Regions from separate parts of the Bacillus sp. GM2 genome, predicted to be linked through region 1. Evidence: a T-box and tRNA genes for the amino acid it is inferred to sense, from the RefSeq annotation. Region 1 holds a T-box; the other holds one or more tRNA genes.
What was found. A T-box is a leader RNA that pairs with one kind of tRNA and senses whether it is charged. The one in region 1 lies ahead of tyrS (tyrosine--tRNA ligase), so its partner is inferred to be a tRNA-Tyr.
Positions count from the first base shown of each region.

Region 2: it has a tRNA-Tyr gene. The T-box ahead of tyrS (tyrosine--tRNA ligase) is inferred to sense a tRNA for this amino acid. The anticodon was not compared.

Region 1 covers NZ_JBRKSZ010000007.1:543,572-552,002, reverse strand. Annotated here, with positions in the region: gene ACVC9U_RS03800 (DUF805 domain-containing protein) at 157-594, opposite strand; gene ACVC9U_RS03795 (MBL fold metallo-hydrolase) at 1,075-1,836, opposite strand; gene ACVC9U_RS03790 (Lrp/AsnC family transcriptional regulator) at 1,969-2,388, shown strand; gene ACVC9U_RS03785 (hypothetical protein) at 2,439-2,585, opposite strand; gene tyrS (tyrosine--tRNA ligase) at 2,718-3,983, opposite strand; T-box leader at 4,032-4,272, opposite strand; gene acsA (acetate--CoA ligase) at 4,326-6,044, opposite strand; gene ACVC9U_RS03770 (GNAT family N-acetyltransferase) at 6,200-6,832, shown strand; gene ACVC9U_RS03765 (acetoin utilization AcuB family protein) at 6,854-7,498, shown strand; gene ACVC9U_RS03760 (acetoin utilization protein AcuC) at 7,495-8,431, shown strand, end outside.
Region 2 covers NZ_JBRKSZ010000008.1:772,396-780,826, forward strand. Annotated here, with positions in the region: gene ACVC9U_RS18490 (CdaR family protein) at 1-431, opposite strand, end outside; gene cdaA (diadenylate cyclase CdaA) at 424-1,245, opposite strand; gene rsiW (anti-sigma-W factor RsiW) at 1,411-2,031, opposite strand; gene sigW (RNA polymerase sigma factor SigW) at 2,045-2,608, opposite strand; gene rocF (arginase) at 2,834-3,748, opposite strand; tRNA gene ACVC9U_RS18515 (tRNA-Gln) at 3,874-3,945, opposite strand; tRNA gene ACVC9U_RS18520 (tRNA-Tyr) at 3,950-4,034, opposite strand; tRNA gene ACVC9U_RS18525 (tRNA-Thr) at 4,043-4,115, opposite strand; tRNA gene ACVC9U_RS18530 (tRNA-Val) at 4,174-4,249, opposite strand; tRNA gene ACVC9U_RS18535 (tRNA-Glu) at 4,400-4,474, opposite strand; gene ACVC9U_RS18540 (2-thiouracil desulfurase family protein) at 4,658-5,110, shown strand; gene murQ (N-acetylmuramic acid 6-phosphate etherase) at 5,285-6,199, shown strand; gene ACVC9U_RS18550 (MurR/RpiR family transcriptional regulator) at 6,218-7,075, shown strand; partial or broken gene ACVC9U_RS18555 (PTS transporter subunit EIIC) at 7,092-8,431, shown strand, end outside.

The sequences.
Region 1 (8,431 bases):
GTATCTCAAAACCATCCTGAATCATCACTGAAATTGATACGCCAAACAATCTTCGGAAATACGGGCTTCTCTCATTAAAAATCAAGTTAACAGTCTTCCTTCAGACTATAAAAAAACCCCAATCGCCAGATGATTGTCTAACAATTGGCGTGCAATTTACGATACATTTACTTTTGGATTTGGCCCATATTGATTTTCTTTTGTTTCGCCAGCCTGACAGTAAAAAATCAGCAGAATGACAGCACCGATTATCGGCAACAAGCCAATTAAAATCCACCAGCCGCTTCTTCCGGTATCATGCAGCCTGCGGACATTGACAGCCAAAGAGGGCAGCAAAACAGCCAACTGATAAATTAAGATCAGGACGTACCCGAGGAATCCACCGCCGTACCCGATGATATATCCTACTTGATATCCGTCATATCCTTCCGCTGTCATGATTCCTGAAATAAATAAACTTACGATCATTACGGTTAAGATAAATAAAATAAAACATATGATGCCGTTAAATAAATGAAACAACCAATATTCCTTTCGTCTTGCTCTCCCTTCAAAATTCGCATAATTCCTCAAGCCTTTCCAATACCACTTCATACAAGTTCCTCCATTGTCAAATCTATAAATTTGCGAAAAACATAAGAATTATACCATAAAATATCATTTTCAACCATTTAATTGAAGGATGCTCCCAAGTCATCTTAGAGGAACATTTTTTCTAATTGGAATTTGAGCTTGTTCCTTTTCAACATTCACTTCTCATTTCACCATTGCTTCTGTATAATATGAATCATCCATTTCGCCTCTGTAGCTTTAGAAGGGAAGAGCGCCGTAAAACATTGTAGGAACGGGTCGCAAGGCAAGGGTTTCAGAAGCACCGAAAAGCAAATAGCTGAGACAGGTGGAATTCCTGTCGGTGAAAGTCCGTAGGGAAGCGTGTTCTCCCCCAGCCTATGCTTACGAGAGGAGTGCGGGTTCGAATCCCGCCGGAGGCATTGATCTTTGTTCTCGAAGAAGAAGTCAAAAAACAGACAGAAATTCACTGTCTGTTTTTTGACGGCTTTAATCTGTCATATATTAAAATGTGTAAGATTCGCCGTCATCCGGCACGAGTACGCGAGAGGACATTCCTTTTTCACGAATGAAGCTCTTCAATTCTTCCCGTGATAAAGTCCAATGGTTGACAGCTTCCATATGACTGGAAATGATTGTGGCCTGAGGTGCAGCTTGATAGACTTTGGCAATATCCTCTTTCCCCATCACAAGAGACCCTCCTTCAAAGAACTGATTGTCTCCTCCGTTAACGACTATGATGTCCGGCTGATGCGCAGCGATTTCTTCCCGGACACCTTCATACCAAACTGTATCCCCTGCCACATACAGCGTTTTCTCCTTTGAGTGCTTGAAGACAACACCGCACACTTCTCCGGCAAGCTTTAGTATCTCTCCTCGTCCATGCTCGCCTTTTGTCTTGATTAATTGAATCCCCTCAAACACCGTATTTTTTGTTAAAACCTCTATATTTTGAAAACCGGCTTTTCTCACTTCCTCAGCATCTGCTTCATTTTGGACAAACAGTTTGATTTCTTTCGGCAACAGATCTTTGGCAGCATCGTCAAAGTGATCTAAGTGCAGATGAGTGATGATGACTGCGTCTGTATTCTTGACGAGCTCGCGGGTTGGCACAGGCAGGCTGACCAAAGGGTTGTTTTGCTCTTGTCTTGCTGAGTTCGGGAAAGGAGGATAAGCGCCTTTCTCAGCCAGCATCGGATCTATTAAAAATGTTTTGCCCGCATATTTGACGGCTAATGTTGCATTTCGAATTTGTTGAATATTCATCGTTATCATGCCTTTCCTTTCATTTACGATTAGTTTATACTATGGCCGATCAACATTTACATTGATAAAATCAAGTCTTTTTAGCGTTTGACTTGATTTTTGAAAAACGTTCATTTGAAAGGATATGATGAAATGCTGGATCATACAGACAAGCAAATCATAGAGGAATTATCAAAAAACAGCCGGATGACCATGAAGGAATTAGGAGAGAAAGTTCATTTGACAGGGCAGGCGGCCTCAGCAAGGGTTGCTAAATTAGAGGATCAAGGAGTGATTGAAGGTTACACCATAAAAGTGAATCAAGTGAAACTCGGGTGTTTTATTCACGCTTTTATCAATATCTATACAAAAAGCACTTATCATAAGCCTTATCTTTCGTTTATCAAAGCACAGCAGAAATACATCATTCAAAACTATAAAATCAGCGGGGACGGCTGTTATCTTCTCGAATGCAAGTTTCCGTCAAATCAACTGTTGGATCAATTTTTAACAGACTTAAATCATCATGCAAATTATAAACTGTCGATCGTTATTAATAAAACGGGCGTATAAAGAACCTGCCGTCCGCTTTTTTTATAAAAAAGAGAGCCCCTAAAGACCCTCTACTTCAGCCGCTTTGCCGCATTTTCCGTCTGATTCAATTGATTGTATCCGTCAGCCGACTGCTGCACCTCTTGTTTTCGTTCAGTTTCCAGCTGCTTGTGGTAATCTTCCATAAATTTTTCTTTAGCTGCAATGAACAGGTTCATGCTACATTCCTCCCTCTTCAACGATGGAAACGCTTTACCTATTACATCTATATTTTTGACATTTCCTGAATGAACATACATGAAACATACGGACACAAAAAAACCCTTGCCGTTTGGCAAGAGTTTTTTTGATTACTTATATGTGAGCAGGAAGTATTTCTTTTTACCGCGGCGAATGACGGTGAATTGGCCTTCGATGCGGTCTTCAGGGCTGAGGACGCTGTTTACGTCAGTACGTCGTTCGCCGTTGATGTAGACGGCTCCGTTTGTGATGTCTTCGCGCGCCTGGCGTTTGGATGGGGAAAGCTTCGATTGGACGAGAACATCGACGAGCGGCAGCTCATCGGTTTCCCCGAGCTCCATGGAAGGAACCCCTTTAAAGCCGACCTTCACTTCTTCAGCAGTCAGTTGTTTAATATCTCCGCTGAAGAGCGCTTTTGAGATGTTGACGGCCTGCTCAAACGCTTCACGGCCGTGTACAAGTACGGTCACTTCTTCGGCGAGGCGTTTTTGCGCTTCGCGTTTTTCAGGTGCCGTCTCTGTTTTTTCAGCGAGATCTTCGATTTCTTCTTTGGACAAGAAAGTGAAGTATTTTAAGTATTTCACGACATCCCTGTCGTCGGTATTGATCCAGAACTGATAAAACTCATATGCCGACGTCTTCTCTTTATCAAGCCAGATCGCGCCGCCTTCCGTTTTTCCGAACTTTGTGCCGTCTGCTTTTGTCACAAGCGGAATCGTCAATCCGAAAGCTTTTGCATTCTCTTCAGATTTGCGGATAAGCTCAAGTCCTGACGTGATATTGCCCCACTGATCGCTTCCGCCGATCTGCAGCTTGCATTCCTGGTTTCTGTATAAATTCAAGAAATCGAGAGACTGCAGGATCATGTAGCTGAACTCAGTATAAGATATGCCCGTCTCGATTCTGGAGCTTACCGTATCTTTGGCAAGCATGTAATTGATTCCGAAGTTTTTGCCGACATCGCGCAGGAAATCAATGACGTTCATTTTGCCGATCCAGTCATAGTTGTTCGCCATGATCGCCGGATTCTCATCAGCTTCAAAATCAAGGAAACGCGAAAGCTGGTTTTTGATTTTCTGTGACCATTCGCGGACGATTTCTTCAGTGTTCAGCGTGCGCTCCGCTTTCTTTCCGCTCGGATCGCCGATCAGGCCCGTCGCTCCGCCTACAAGTGCAATCGGACGATGTCCGGCCAGCTGAAAGCGGCGAAGCATTAAAATCGGCAGCAGGTGTCCGATATGCAGACTGTCAGCTGTCGGATCAAATCCGGAGTATAAGCTGATTTTCTCTGTATCCAGCAGGTCTCTCAAGCCTGCTTCATCGGTTTGCTGCTGAATCAGTCCCCTGAAGGACAAATCATCAAGTAAGTGTGTCATCATCATTTAGCTCCTTTTTTCCAAAAATAAAACGCCCCTTCGCAAAAACGAAGGGACGATAAAAATCGCGGTACCACCCTGCTTAAAAGAACGCATGGCCGCGCTCTTTTCACTCTCATTGATAACGGAAAAGCTTCCGTTCTTCTGCTACACAAAGCCCGGGAGGCTTTTTTCGCAAAAGCGGTTCATGAGTGTAATTCAAACCATCCATATGTGCTGATTTTCACCGGCCATCAGCTCTCTAAGACAGGGAAGGATGCGTTTTACTGATCTCAGTCTTCACCTTTTGAATATTCGACTAAATCTTTTTTAACATAATATTTTTGCATTGTCAATGAGACATCAGTCTTCCATCGATGAGAGATCGCCTGCCGGAAGGTTCAGCTCCCAAGCTTTCAGGACACGTCGCATGATCTTTCCGCTTCTTGTTTTCGGCAGTTTATCCTTAAATTCGATTTCCCTTGGCGCGGCGTGTGCGGCCAAGCCTTGTTTCACGAACTGCCTGATTTCTTCTTTTAACGAATCTGAAGGTTCATAACCTTCCCTCAAGGCGATGAACGCTTTAATAATTTCACCGCGGACAGGATCCGGTTTGCCGATGACGCCTGCTTCAGCGACAGCTTGATGCTCAACAAGCTTGCTTTCGACTTCAAACGGGCCGACGCGCTCGCCCGATGTCATGATGACATCGTCGATCCTTCCCTGGAACCAGAAGTATCCGTCTTCATCCATGTAGGCGGAATCCCCTGATACATACCAATCCCCCGGCATAAAATAGGAGCTGTATTTTTCAGGATTGTTCCAGATCGAATGCATCATTGACGGCCAGCCTTTTTTAATGGCGAGATTCCCCATTCTGTAAGGAGGCAGTTCATTTCCCTGGTGATCGACGATTGCAGCCTCTACGCCTGGAATCGGTTTGCCCATCGATCCCGGTTTAATTTCCATGCACGGGTAATTGCAGATGAGCTGCGCCCCTGTTTCGGTCATCCACCATGTATCATGAATCCGGTTGCCGAAGACTTTATGCCCCCATCTGATGACTTCAGGATTTAACGGCTCCCCTACGCTTAAAATATGCCGTAATGAGCTCAGATTATATTTGTTCACGAGATCGTCGCCAGCACCCATCAGCATCCGAAAAGCCGTTGGCGCGCTGTACCATACCGTCACTTCCATTTTTTCAATCGTTTCGTACCATGCTTCTGGACTGAACCTGCCGCCTACGACGACATTCGTTGCTCCATTCAGCCACGGACCGAAGATCCCGTAAACCGTTCCGGTAACCCAGCCTGGATCAGCCGTACACCAATAAATGTCATCGTCGTGCAGATCAAGAACCCATTTGGCTGTCTGATAATGCTGAATCATTGCTTTGTGGACGTGGAGAACCCCTTTTGGCGCGCCGGTCGAACCGGAAGTATAGTGAAGCAGCATCCCGTCTTCCTGATCCATCCATTCAATCTCAAGATCAGTGTCTGCTTCAGCCGCTTTCGCGTAATAATCGATGACAGATCCTTCTTCCTTTACGCCTTCTCCAACGACAATGATTGATTCAAGATCCGGAAGTTCGCCGGCCGGCATCCGTTCAAGCAATTCCGGTGTTGTCACGATGACCTTCGCTCCGCTGTTTGCAAGCCTGTCTTTGACAGCGCCTTCCATAAATGCTTCAAACAACGGCCCGACGATCGCTCCTAATTTGACAGCGCCAAGAAGAATAAAATAAAGCTCGGGTGATCTCGGCATAAAAACAAACACACGGTCTCCCTTTCCCACATTGGCATGCTGCTTTAAGACATTCCCGGCTTTATTCGTTTCATTTTTCATCTCTCTGAAGGTGTACTTTTCTTCGCGGACCGGATCTTTGTAGTAAAATGCCACTTTATTTTTCAAATTTGACTCAGCGTGGCGGTCGATCGCTTCATAAGCTGCATTGATTTTTCCCGTTTTGTGCCATGAAAAATGTTTTTCGGCATCCTTCCAGTCAAATGTCCGGTATGCTTCATCATAGTCTTTCAAGTTGTAGTTTCCCTTTTCTGCTGGCAACGCTTTCAATTCCATGCCCATCCCCCTTTGTTCGCTCATCAAAATATATTATAGTATAGATTTTTTATTTTCTCAATTTTTAAAAAATACTCTTCCATCCTATGAAAACGCTTAATATTTTGGTATGTTATGTATAAAAGACTTCAACTAAGATATAAGGCGGTGGATACGTGGAGCATCACAAAACTTATCATGCCAAAGAATTGCAGACCGAGAAAGGCTCAGTGCTGATAGAGGGCCCTATCAGTCCCGAAAAACTCGCACAATATGAATTTCACGACGAGCTTACAGCCTTTCGCCCATCTCAAAAACAACATGAAGCATTAATCGAAATCGCCGGGCTTCCCGAAGGACGGATCATCATCGCCCGTTTCCGGCAAACCATTGTCGGCTATGTGACATATGTTTATCCAGACCCGCTTGAAAGATGGTCTGAAGGAAACATGGAAAATTTAATTGAGCTTGGAGCCATCGAAGTCATTCCGGCATTCAGGGGTCACTCTGTCGGGAAGACGCTGCTTGAGGTGAGCATGATGGATCCGCAGATGGAAAAATATATCATTATCACGACTGAATATTACTGGCATTGGGATCTAAAGGGGACTAATAAAGATGTTTGGGAATACAGAAAGATGATGGAGAAAATGATGAATGCCGGAGGGCTTGTCTGGTTTGCGACAGACGATCCGGAAATCAGCTCCCATCCCGCCAACTGTTTAATGGCCCGCATCGGAAAAGAGGTCAGTCAGGAGTCGATCGAGCGTTTTGACAGACTCAGATTCCACAATCGTTTTATGTATTAAGGGAGCAAAGGGGACCTGAATATGATTGTTGAAAAAATCATGAAACGGGATGTTGTGACACTTTCCAGAACGGATACGATTGAAGAAGCGATCAAACGCATGCGTACATTTCACATTAAACACCTTCCCGTCATCAATGAACGGGGAACGGTCATAGGCATTGTCACGGACAGGGACGTCAAAACAGCAAGTCCGAGTATTTTTGCCCAAAACAGATCTCACGAAGATTTAAAAAAGCCGGTGGAACTGATTATGTCAAAAGAAGTGATCACCGGTCACCCACTTGATTTTGCCGAAGAAATATCAGCCGTTTTTTTCGAACACGAAATCGGCTGCCTTCCGATCGTAAAAAACGGGAAGCTTGTCGGCATTGTGACAAAATCCGATTTGCTGCATACGTTCGTCCAGCTGACAGGAGCCCATTTTCCAGGCTCCCAAATCGAAATCAAAACCGATCATATCGCCCGAAGCCTCGCTGATATCAGCGCCATTTTCAGCAGGCGCCAAATCGCCATATTGAGCGTGCTCGTATATCCCGGTGATGAAAATGATTCGAAAATACTCGTGTTTCGCGTTCAAACGATGAATCCCGCCTCTATCATCAAAGACGTGAAGTCCAAAGGGTATCAGGTTCTTTGGCCGGCTGTTCAAAGGGATTTGCCATGAAGGACAGCGTATTTATTTTTTCTCCCTCTTATCAAACTTATCAATTTCATCAAGATCACCCGTTTAATCAGCTGCGCGTCTATGTAACATACGATCTTTTGAATACGGTCGGCGCATTTGAACCGGGAGAAACGATTGCTCCGCGTATAGCGACAGAAGCCGAGCTCGGGCTTGTTCACACAGGCGATTATATCAGGGCCGTCCAGCTTGCAGGGGCGGGAAAACTTCCGGCAGCCGAAAGTGAAAACTACGGGCTTGGAACAGAAGATACCCCTGTCTTTGCCGGGATGCACGAAGCCGCCTCCCTTTTGGTGGGCGGAACACTGACAGCTGCAGACTATGTCATGACAGGCAAAGCAAGACACGCCCTCAATCTCGGAGGCGGGCTTCACCATGGGTTCAGAGGTAGAGCTTCAGGATTTTGCGTCTATAACGACAGTTCTGTTGTGATACGATATTTGCAGAAAAAATATCATGCGAAGGTTTTATATATTGATACGGACGCCCACCACGGCGACGGGGTGCAGTTTACGTTTTATGATGATCCTTCCGTGTGCACCGTCTCGATTCATGAAACCGGCCGCTACCTTTTCCCGGGAACTGGGCAGGTTCAGGAAAGAGGTCATGGCAAAGGCTACGGCTATGCTTTTAATATCCCGCTCGATGCCTTCACAGAAGATGAGTCTTTTCTTGATTCCTACCGGACGGCTGTTTCTGAAATAGCCGAGTTTTTCAAACCGGACGTTATTTTGTCGCAAAACGGAGCTGACGCGCATTACTACGATCCGCTGACACACTTGTGCACGACGATGAAGATTTACGAAGAGATTCCAAAGCTCGCTCACGAACTTGCACACACGTATTGCAACGGAAGATGGATCGCTGTCGGCGGAGGCGGGTATGACATTTGGCGCGTCGTACCGAGGGCATGGG
Region 2 (8,431 bases), on a different contig from region 1:
GGGAATTCCTTCGTCGTTTTTTCTTCGATCGTCACGGTTGTCACCGATGGATTGATGGTCAGAGTGAGGCCGTCGGCAACATTTCTGGCCTTCAGCTCGACTTTATGCCTGCCTGTTTTCAGGTTTTGCATGTCGGCATAAATCTCAAAATCCTTCACTTGTCTGACCTTCTTGACGGTTCCGGTCGGCCCTTTAATCGTGACATTCACCGTCTGCGGCACGCCTGTTACGACGTAGTTTTCATCATCATAAAACGATTTGACCGGTATATCGGTGAGCGTCGCTTCGTCTGTTGTCGATGTCGGGAAAAACGATTCACCTGGTTTCTTCGGAGTCGGCGCCTGAGCGCTGTGGACCGCAAAGTAAAGAAGAAACGCGAACAATAACGCGACAACTTTGACAGCCCAGGGATTGTTTAAGAACTTATCCATTTTTCTTCGCCCTCCAATACCAGCGATTTGAGGAAGTTTCCCGCGAATTTTTCTTAAATTCCGCTTCAAGCATATTTTTCAATGCCTCTTCCGATAAATCACGGTGAAGGTCTCCGTTTTTGGCGACGCTGATGCCGCCCGTCTCTTCGGATACAACAACCGTCAGACTGTCGGTCACTTCACTGATTCCCACTGCTGCTCTGTGCCTCGTTCCAAGCTCTTTTGAAATAAAAGGGCTTTCAGAAAGCGGAAGGTAGCAGGCAGCTGCAGCAACCTCATCGTTTTTCATAATCACGGCTCCGTCATGAAGCGGAGTGTTCGGAATAAAGATGTTGATCAATAGCTCAGAGCTGACCTTTGCATTCAAAGGGATCCCCGTTTCTATGTAATCGCCCATTCCCGTCTCCCGTTCAATTGTCAGAAGCGCGCCAATCCGGCGTTTCGCCATATATTTAATCGCTTTTGTAATCGCATCAATCGTTTTCTGCTGCTGCTCTTCCTCAGGTGTTCCGCTCCTCGAAAAAAAGCGCCCCCGCCCCAGCTGTTCCAGCGCTCTCCTCAATTCAGGCTGGAAGATGATAATAATCGCCAGGAACCCCCATGTGATCGCCTGGTCAACCAGCCACTGCAGGGTGCTTAATCCTAAATATTGACTGGCCAGCCTGACGAGAACAATTACCACGATTCCCTTTAAAAGCTGAACCGCCTTTGTCCCGCGGATGACCATCATTAATTTATATATTACGTACCAAACAAGGAGAATATCAACGGCATCGCCGAGGTACTGCAAGAAAGGGATATCCTCAAAAGCCATTTCCTCGTCCTCCAAGAATTCAGTCATTAGTAAGGTTAATATGTTTCAAAATGGTATGATCTATTATTTTTATATATACAGGGGCTATTATAGCACAAATTGATTTTCCAAGTGAAATGGCGGCCCCTCATAAAAAAAGAGCAAAGCTCATTCGCCCGCTTTGCTCTATTCTTTAGACTCCTTCATGCCCAAAACCGATTTTCCGGTCGATTTGATCTTATACCACATCCAGTCGAACATCTCGTTGATCTCATGGATCTGACCGGTGACTTGTCCTGCTGAAGCCGTATATTTTTCGCCATTAACAATCGTGACATCGCCGTCGACTTTGCCCTCTATAATCAGCTTTCCGTTTTTCACGGTCACATCGCCTTTGACAACTTCGCCTTCAGGTACGATGACCGTGTTGTTTTTTACTACGAGATTGGGCTGGCTGGATACGCTGAAATCCTGATCGTTTTTCCAGCTGGAGAAAAAGCTGCCGCCCATCAAAATTGTAAATAAAGCTGCCGCCACTAAAAACGGATGGGCTTTAAGCCACCTGTTGATCGATGCCGTCCGCTTTTCCTTCGGCAGGTTCGCCAGCACATCGGCTGTAAAGTTCGCCGGAGCTGTAAGATGCGACGTGCTCTGGACAAGAGCGATGGATTTTTCCATTTCATGAAGGTGCTTTTTGCAGCCTTCACATGATTGGAGGTGCTCTTTTAATTGCGATTCATCTTCCGGCAGTATGTCTCCGTCAAGGTATTTATGCATAAGCTGAACAATATCCTCCGGACAGCTCATTTCATCACCCCACTTAAAGATCCCTTAATTGTTTTCTGAGAGCCTCTCTGCCCCTGTGTATCCTCGTTTTTACCGTACCTACGGGAATATTAAGGATTTCACTGATCTCAATGAGTGAGAGCTCATCAATGTACTTTAATACGATGACCGTCCTGTATTTATCGGGAAGCCTTAAGATTTTTTCCTGGATGGTGCTGTGCAGCTCCAAAGAAACCACTTCATCCTCTGGAAGCGCAACATCCGCCGCAACCTGGGAATACATCGTCAGTCCTTCAGTCCCCGCCACCTCTGCATCCAAGTAATAGTCCGGCTTTTTTTTACGGATACGATCGATGGTCAAATTGGTTGCGATTCGATAAAGCCATGTGGAAAATTTCCGGTTGATATCAAAACTGTCGATATTCACGTATGCTCTGATAAACGCTTCCTGCGCAATATCTTCCGCCTCATGCGCATTGCCGAGCATACGGTAGCAAAGCTGATAAATTTTGTCTTTGTAAATATCCACAATGTCTGCAAATGCGTTACGATCGCCTTTTTTCACCTGTTTGATTCTTTTTTTAATCATTGTTTCCATATTTATCTAACCTCTGCCTTCACCGGTCTTTATGTATACGAATTGGTTTTTATAAGGTTTCATTAAATTCATAAAAATAGTTTATCAAATTTTTGGCAGGGTGTAGATGCTTTGACAGGGTTCATGCGCTTAATATTAGCTTAAAATTATTATACATCATAAATATTATGAAGTTGAGACTTCTATCATAAAAAAGAGCAGCCTGAAGCCGCTCTTCAACTGCACCTAAAGCAGCTTTTCGCCAAACAGCGATCCCATTAAGGCTACAGCCGCTTCCGCCGTCCTGTTTTTCTCATCCAATATTGGGTTTACTTCGACAAACTCGGCGGACGTAATCAGCTTCGATTCCTCAAGCATTTCCATAGCCAGATGGCTTTCCCTGTAGCTGATGCCTCCTGCTACCGGAGTTCCGACACCCGGTGCATCGTTCGGATCAAGCGCGTCCAAATCGAGTGACAGATGGACACCGTCCGTCCTGCCTCGCAAATAGTCTATCGTTTCTTCCATCACCCTTGTCATGCCGAGGCGGTCGATTTCATGCATCGTATATACTTTGATCCCTTTGTCGCGAATCAATTCTTTTTCCCCGTCATCAAGTGACCTCGCACCGATGATGACGATGTTCTCCGCTTTAATTTTAGCTTCTTTTCCATAGATGGCGGTCAGCCCTTCGTGGCCGATTCCCAGGCTGATGGCGAGCGGCATGCCGTGAATGTTGCCTGAGGGAGACGTTTCTTTTGTATTTAAATCGGCATGGGCGTCATACCAGATCACACCCAGGTTTTGATAATGCTTCGCAAGGCCGGCAAGCGTTCCGATCGCAATGCTGTGGTCACCGCCCAGCACGAGCGGAAAAGCGCCAGAAGCTACGATATTACCGACAGTCTCAGCAAGTTTTACACTCGTTTTTGTAATCGCTTTCAAATTTCTTAGCTCTTCAGATGCCGGCTCCCCGCCTTCTTTCTCATCCTCTCTTTGCCCGATCGTCATATCGCCGAGGTCTTCAATATCCTGACAAAGACATTCCAGCCGTTCATTAACACCTGCACAGCGAATCGCGCTCGGTCCCATATCGACTCCCCGCCTCAGCTGTCCAAGATCCATCGGCACGCCGATCATTGAAATCTGCTGTTTTAACATATGATATCCCCCTTTCAGACCTTCATTGTACCTTCCGATTCGGAATTGACTCAACAAGACATTTTTTTGAATAGTTATACAAAAAAGACAAAATAAAAAGGACATCCGAACAGGATGTCCAAAAACTGGGCTAGCTGGATTCGAACCAGCGCATGACGGAGTCAAAGTCCGTTGCCTTACCGCTTGGCTATAGCCCAATAATGGTGGAGGGGGACGGATTCGAACCGCCGAACCCTGAGGGAGCGGATTTACAGTCCGCCGCGTTTAGCCACTTCGCTACCCCTCCAAAAACAGTGCCGGCCAGAGGACTTGAACCCCCAACCTACTGATTACAAGTCAGTTGCTCTACCAATTGAGCTAGACCGGCATGATACGGTATCTTATGCAGTTACCGGCGCGGTTGTGTCTAAAACCGCTTCGAAAAATGGTGGAGGATGACGGGATCGAACCGCCGACCCTCTGCTTGTAAGGCAGATGCTCTCCCAGCTGAGCTAATCCTCCGAAGTACAGGACGTACAAGTGCATGCGTTGCAACAGGACGTTGCGCTTTTAGCATGCCTTCCTTGCCTTTGAAGTACAAGTGCGCGTTGCAACAGAATGTTGCGCCCTTTAGCATGCCTTCCTTTTCCCAGCGTGCCGTCCAAAAAAGAATGGTGACCCGTACGGGATTCGAACCCGTGTTACCGCCGTGAAAGGGCGGTGTCTTAACCACTTGACCAACGGGCCATCACCGTGTTTCAAGCAGCTCTCGTAAAGCTGACAAAAGTTATTATATACAGGTTCCTCCCCATTTGTAAAGAGGTAAATTAAAATTTTTATTTTCAAATTTTTTATTCATAGAGATTGAGAAAAGCGCGGAAATTTTGTTTAAAATAGGGCTATCTGATGTGCAAGAGAGGGGACCGAATAATGATACTGGTAAGTTCATGTCTGGCCGGAGTGGAATGCCGCTATAACGGTTCGCACAGCTATGTCGAAAAAATCAATAAGCTCGTTGAAGAAAAAAAAGCGGTGATGGCTTGTCCCGAGCTGCTCGGCGGATTTCAAACACCAAGGGAACCGGCCGAAATTATAGGCGGGACGGGAGAAGACGTTTTAGACGGCAAAGCGGTGATCAAGACACAATCGGGAAATGACGTAACAGACCTATATATAAAAGGGGCATATCAAACATTGGAGATGGCAAGGCAAATCAAGGCTGATACGATCGTGCTGAAGGAAAACAGCCCGTCTTGCGGCAGCAGCCATATATACGATGGAAGTTTCTCAAGCAAAAAAATAGCCGGCAACGGCCTTACGTCGGCACTTCTGAAAAAAGAAGGCTTCCGTGTGATTTCCGAACATCAAATAGACGAGCTGTAGTACCAGGACATAAGCGCAGTTCATCTGCGCTTTATTTTATTTCGGCGTTCAGATGTTTAGAACCTAATTGAAACAAAATTTTAATATTTATCTTTTGTCATTGAAATTATATTCCAGCCATAATATACTGAAAATTAAGAAATATATGCATTTTATGATCAGGAGGATTTGTCGATGGAAAACAGCCATTTAGGTTCCTTAACAACCGAACGCCGCAATGAAAGATCCAAGCGCATTCACCAGGCAGAAACGATCGATATGTTGAAAATCATGAATGATGAAGATAAAACGGTAGCCGAAGCTGTACAAGAAGTCTTGCCCGATGTTAAGACCGCCGTTGACTACGCCGTCGGGTCGTTAAAGAAAGGGGGACGGATCATCTACATCGGTGCCGGTACAAGCGGGAGGCTCGGCGTACTTGATGCAGCTGAATGCCCGCCGACATTCAGCATATCTCCCGAGTCGGTCATAGGCATCATTGCAGGGGGAGAAAAAGCTTTGTACAATGCCGTCGAAGGCGCTGAAGATCATGAGGCTTTTGGCAGACGGGATTTAGAAGCCGTTAACCTCTCAAACAATGATACCGTAATCGGAATCGCCGCCAGCGGCCGAACTCCGTACGTCCTAGGCGCCCTGAAGTATGCCAAGAAAACAGGTGCCAAGGCCATATCGCTGACATGCAATGAAAACTCGGCGATCAGCCAGGCGGCAGATCACAGCATAGAAGTAGTCGTCGGCCCTGAAGTCATTGCCGGATCGACGAGAATGAAAGCCGCAACCGCTCATAAAATGATTTTAAACATGATCTCAACGGCGGCCATGATCAAAATGGGGAAAGTCTATGAAAACCTCATGGTAGATGTAAAAGTAAGCAATGACAAATTAAAGGAGCGGGCGATCCGCATCATCCAAACGGTCACAGGTATGCCAAAAGAAACAGCGGCGCAAGCATTGGAAATGTCCAATAACCAAGTCAAAACCGCCATCATCATGCTGAAAACAAACGAAGATGCAGCCGCTGCAGAAAAACTGCTGGAGAAATCAGAAGGCGATATTGAAAAGGCCCTATCCATTTATGAAAAATCTTAAATAAGAAAGGAAGAAACAATGGCTGCAGGAGGATTGGAAATCATTCAGAATATGCTTCACAAATTGCCGCAATCTGAACGAAAACTTGCCGAATACATTTTGAAAAACCCACACGAGGTCGTAAACGGCACCATTCAAGAGGTGAGCTCTTCGGCAAAGACAAGCGGGGCGGCGGCAATACGGCTCTGCAAATCTCTGGGGCTGAAAGGCTTTCAAGATTTAAAAATGAGGGTCGCCGGCGATTTAATGAAACCGTCTGATCAGGGATACCGCGATATCGAACCGCAGGAGCCGCTCCATTCAATCGTTCAAAAAACAACCAGCAATTCGATTCAGGCGATTCGCGATACCTTTGAAAACATTGACCACGAAGATCTTCAAAAAGCGATTCAAATACTGATCAACGCAGAAACGGTTCATTTTTGCGGGATCGGGGCTTCAGGAATCGTCGCACAAGATGCCCAGCAGAAATTTTTGCGCATCAATAAAAAAGCTACCGCTTTTAGTGATATGCATCTTGTCGCGACATTAATCGCCAATGCCGGCGAGAATGACGTTCTGTTTGCCATATCTCATTCAGGAGAAACGCATGAAATCGCCAATGCAGTCAGACTCGCCAAAAAACATGGCATTAAAACCATTGGACTGACGCGGTTTGGACAGTCTGCTGTCTCTTCATTAAGCGATATCGCCCTGTATACGTCATGCTCAAATGAAGCGCCGTTTCGCAGCGCCGCCACCTCCTCTCGTTTAACTCAGCTTTACATGATTGACATTCTGTTTTTAGGCATGGCCGCGGAGCGCTACGAGGACATCATTCAATATATTGATCAAACAAAAGCGGCCATCCGCATGATGGGAATGAGCGAATTGTAAAAAAGGGGGATATAAAATGAGCGATGAGAAAAAATATGCCGGCCTGGCAAAACTGATCTTACAACACATCGGCGGTCCGTCTAACGTCGCAGATTATACCCATTGTATGACGCGCCTGCGCATCACGCCTGTCAACAGTCAAAAAACCGACATCGGCTCAATCAAAGCGCTTGAAGGCGTGATTGGCGTCGTTGAGGAGGAAACGCTTCAGATTATCCTCGGCACTGGCGTCGTACAGCACGTATCAGACGAGTTCGGGAAGCTGCTTCAATCTGCGGAACACGTTGACTTAAAACAATCCGCAGCCAAACATAAAGCGGAGGTTTCCAAGAAAAATGCGACGCCTTTTAAGTTGTTTCTTCGGCGGATCGCAAGCATTTTTATACCGCTGATCCCCGCTTTGGTCGCCTCAGGCTTGATTACCGGAATCACCAAAGCCGTTATCCAAGCAGGCTGGCTTGCTGAAACGTCACAAACCGCCATTATTTTAACGGTAATAGGCTCAGGTTTATTTACGTATTTGGGCATCCTGGTCGGGGTCAATACGGCGAAAGAATTCGGCGGCTCCCCCGCACTCGGTGGATTAGCCGGTATTTTAATCATTAACCCGGCCGTTGGTGATATTTCGCTTTTCGGTGAAGCGCTTTTGCCGGGACGCGGCGGTTTAATCGGTATTTTATTCGCAGCTGCTTTTATCGCTTTTCTCGAAAAACGGGTCAGGCGCCTTGTACCCCATTCACTCGACATCATCATCACACCTACAGTCTCCCTTCTCATCACAGGAATCGTCACTTACGTTGTCTTCATGCCTGTCGGCGGCTTGATATCCGACGCCATAACGTCAGGACTTCTCGCCATTTTAGATCTCGGCGGCATTATCGCCGGCTTTGTACTGGGGGCCACCTTCCTTCCGCTCGTCGTAACCGGACTGCACCAAGGATTGACACCCGTTCATATGGAATTAATCCATTCAATCGGCGATGACCCGCTGCTGCCGATTTTGGCCATGGGGGGCGCAGGTCAAGTAGGCGCCGCTTTTGCGATCTAATTCAAAACAAAAAAAGCAAAGCTCAAAAGAGCCATTGCCGGCGGACTGCCGTCAGGCCTGCTCGGAATCGGTGAACCGCTCATATTCGGTGTGACTCTTCCACTCGGACGTCCGTTTTTAACCGCGTGCCTCGGCGCCGGAGTAGGTGGAGCCTTTCAAGCGTATTTCAAAATCGCGACCGAATCGATAGGCGTATCAGGTCTTCCTTTGTCATTTTTAGTCCATACCCACCAAGTTCTTTTGTATATTCTCGGTTTGTTTATTTCCTATGCTGCCGGCTTTGCCTTAACATATCTCTTTGGTTTTAA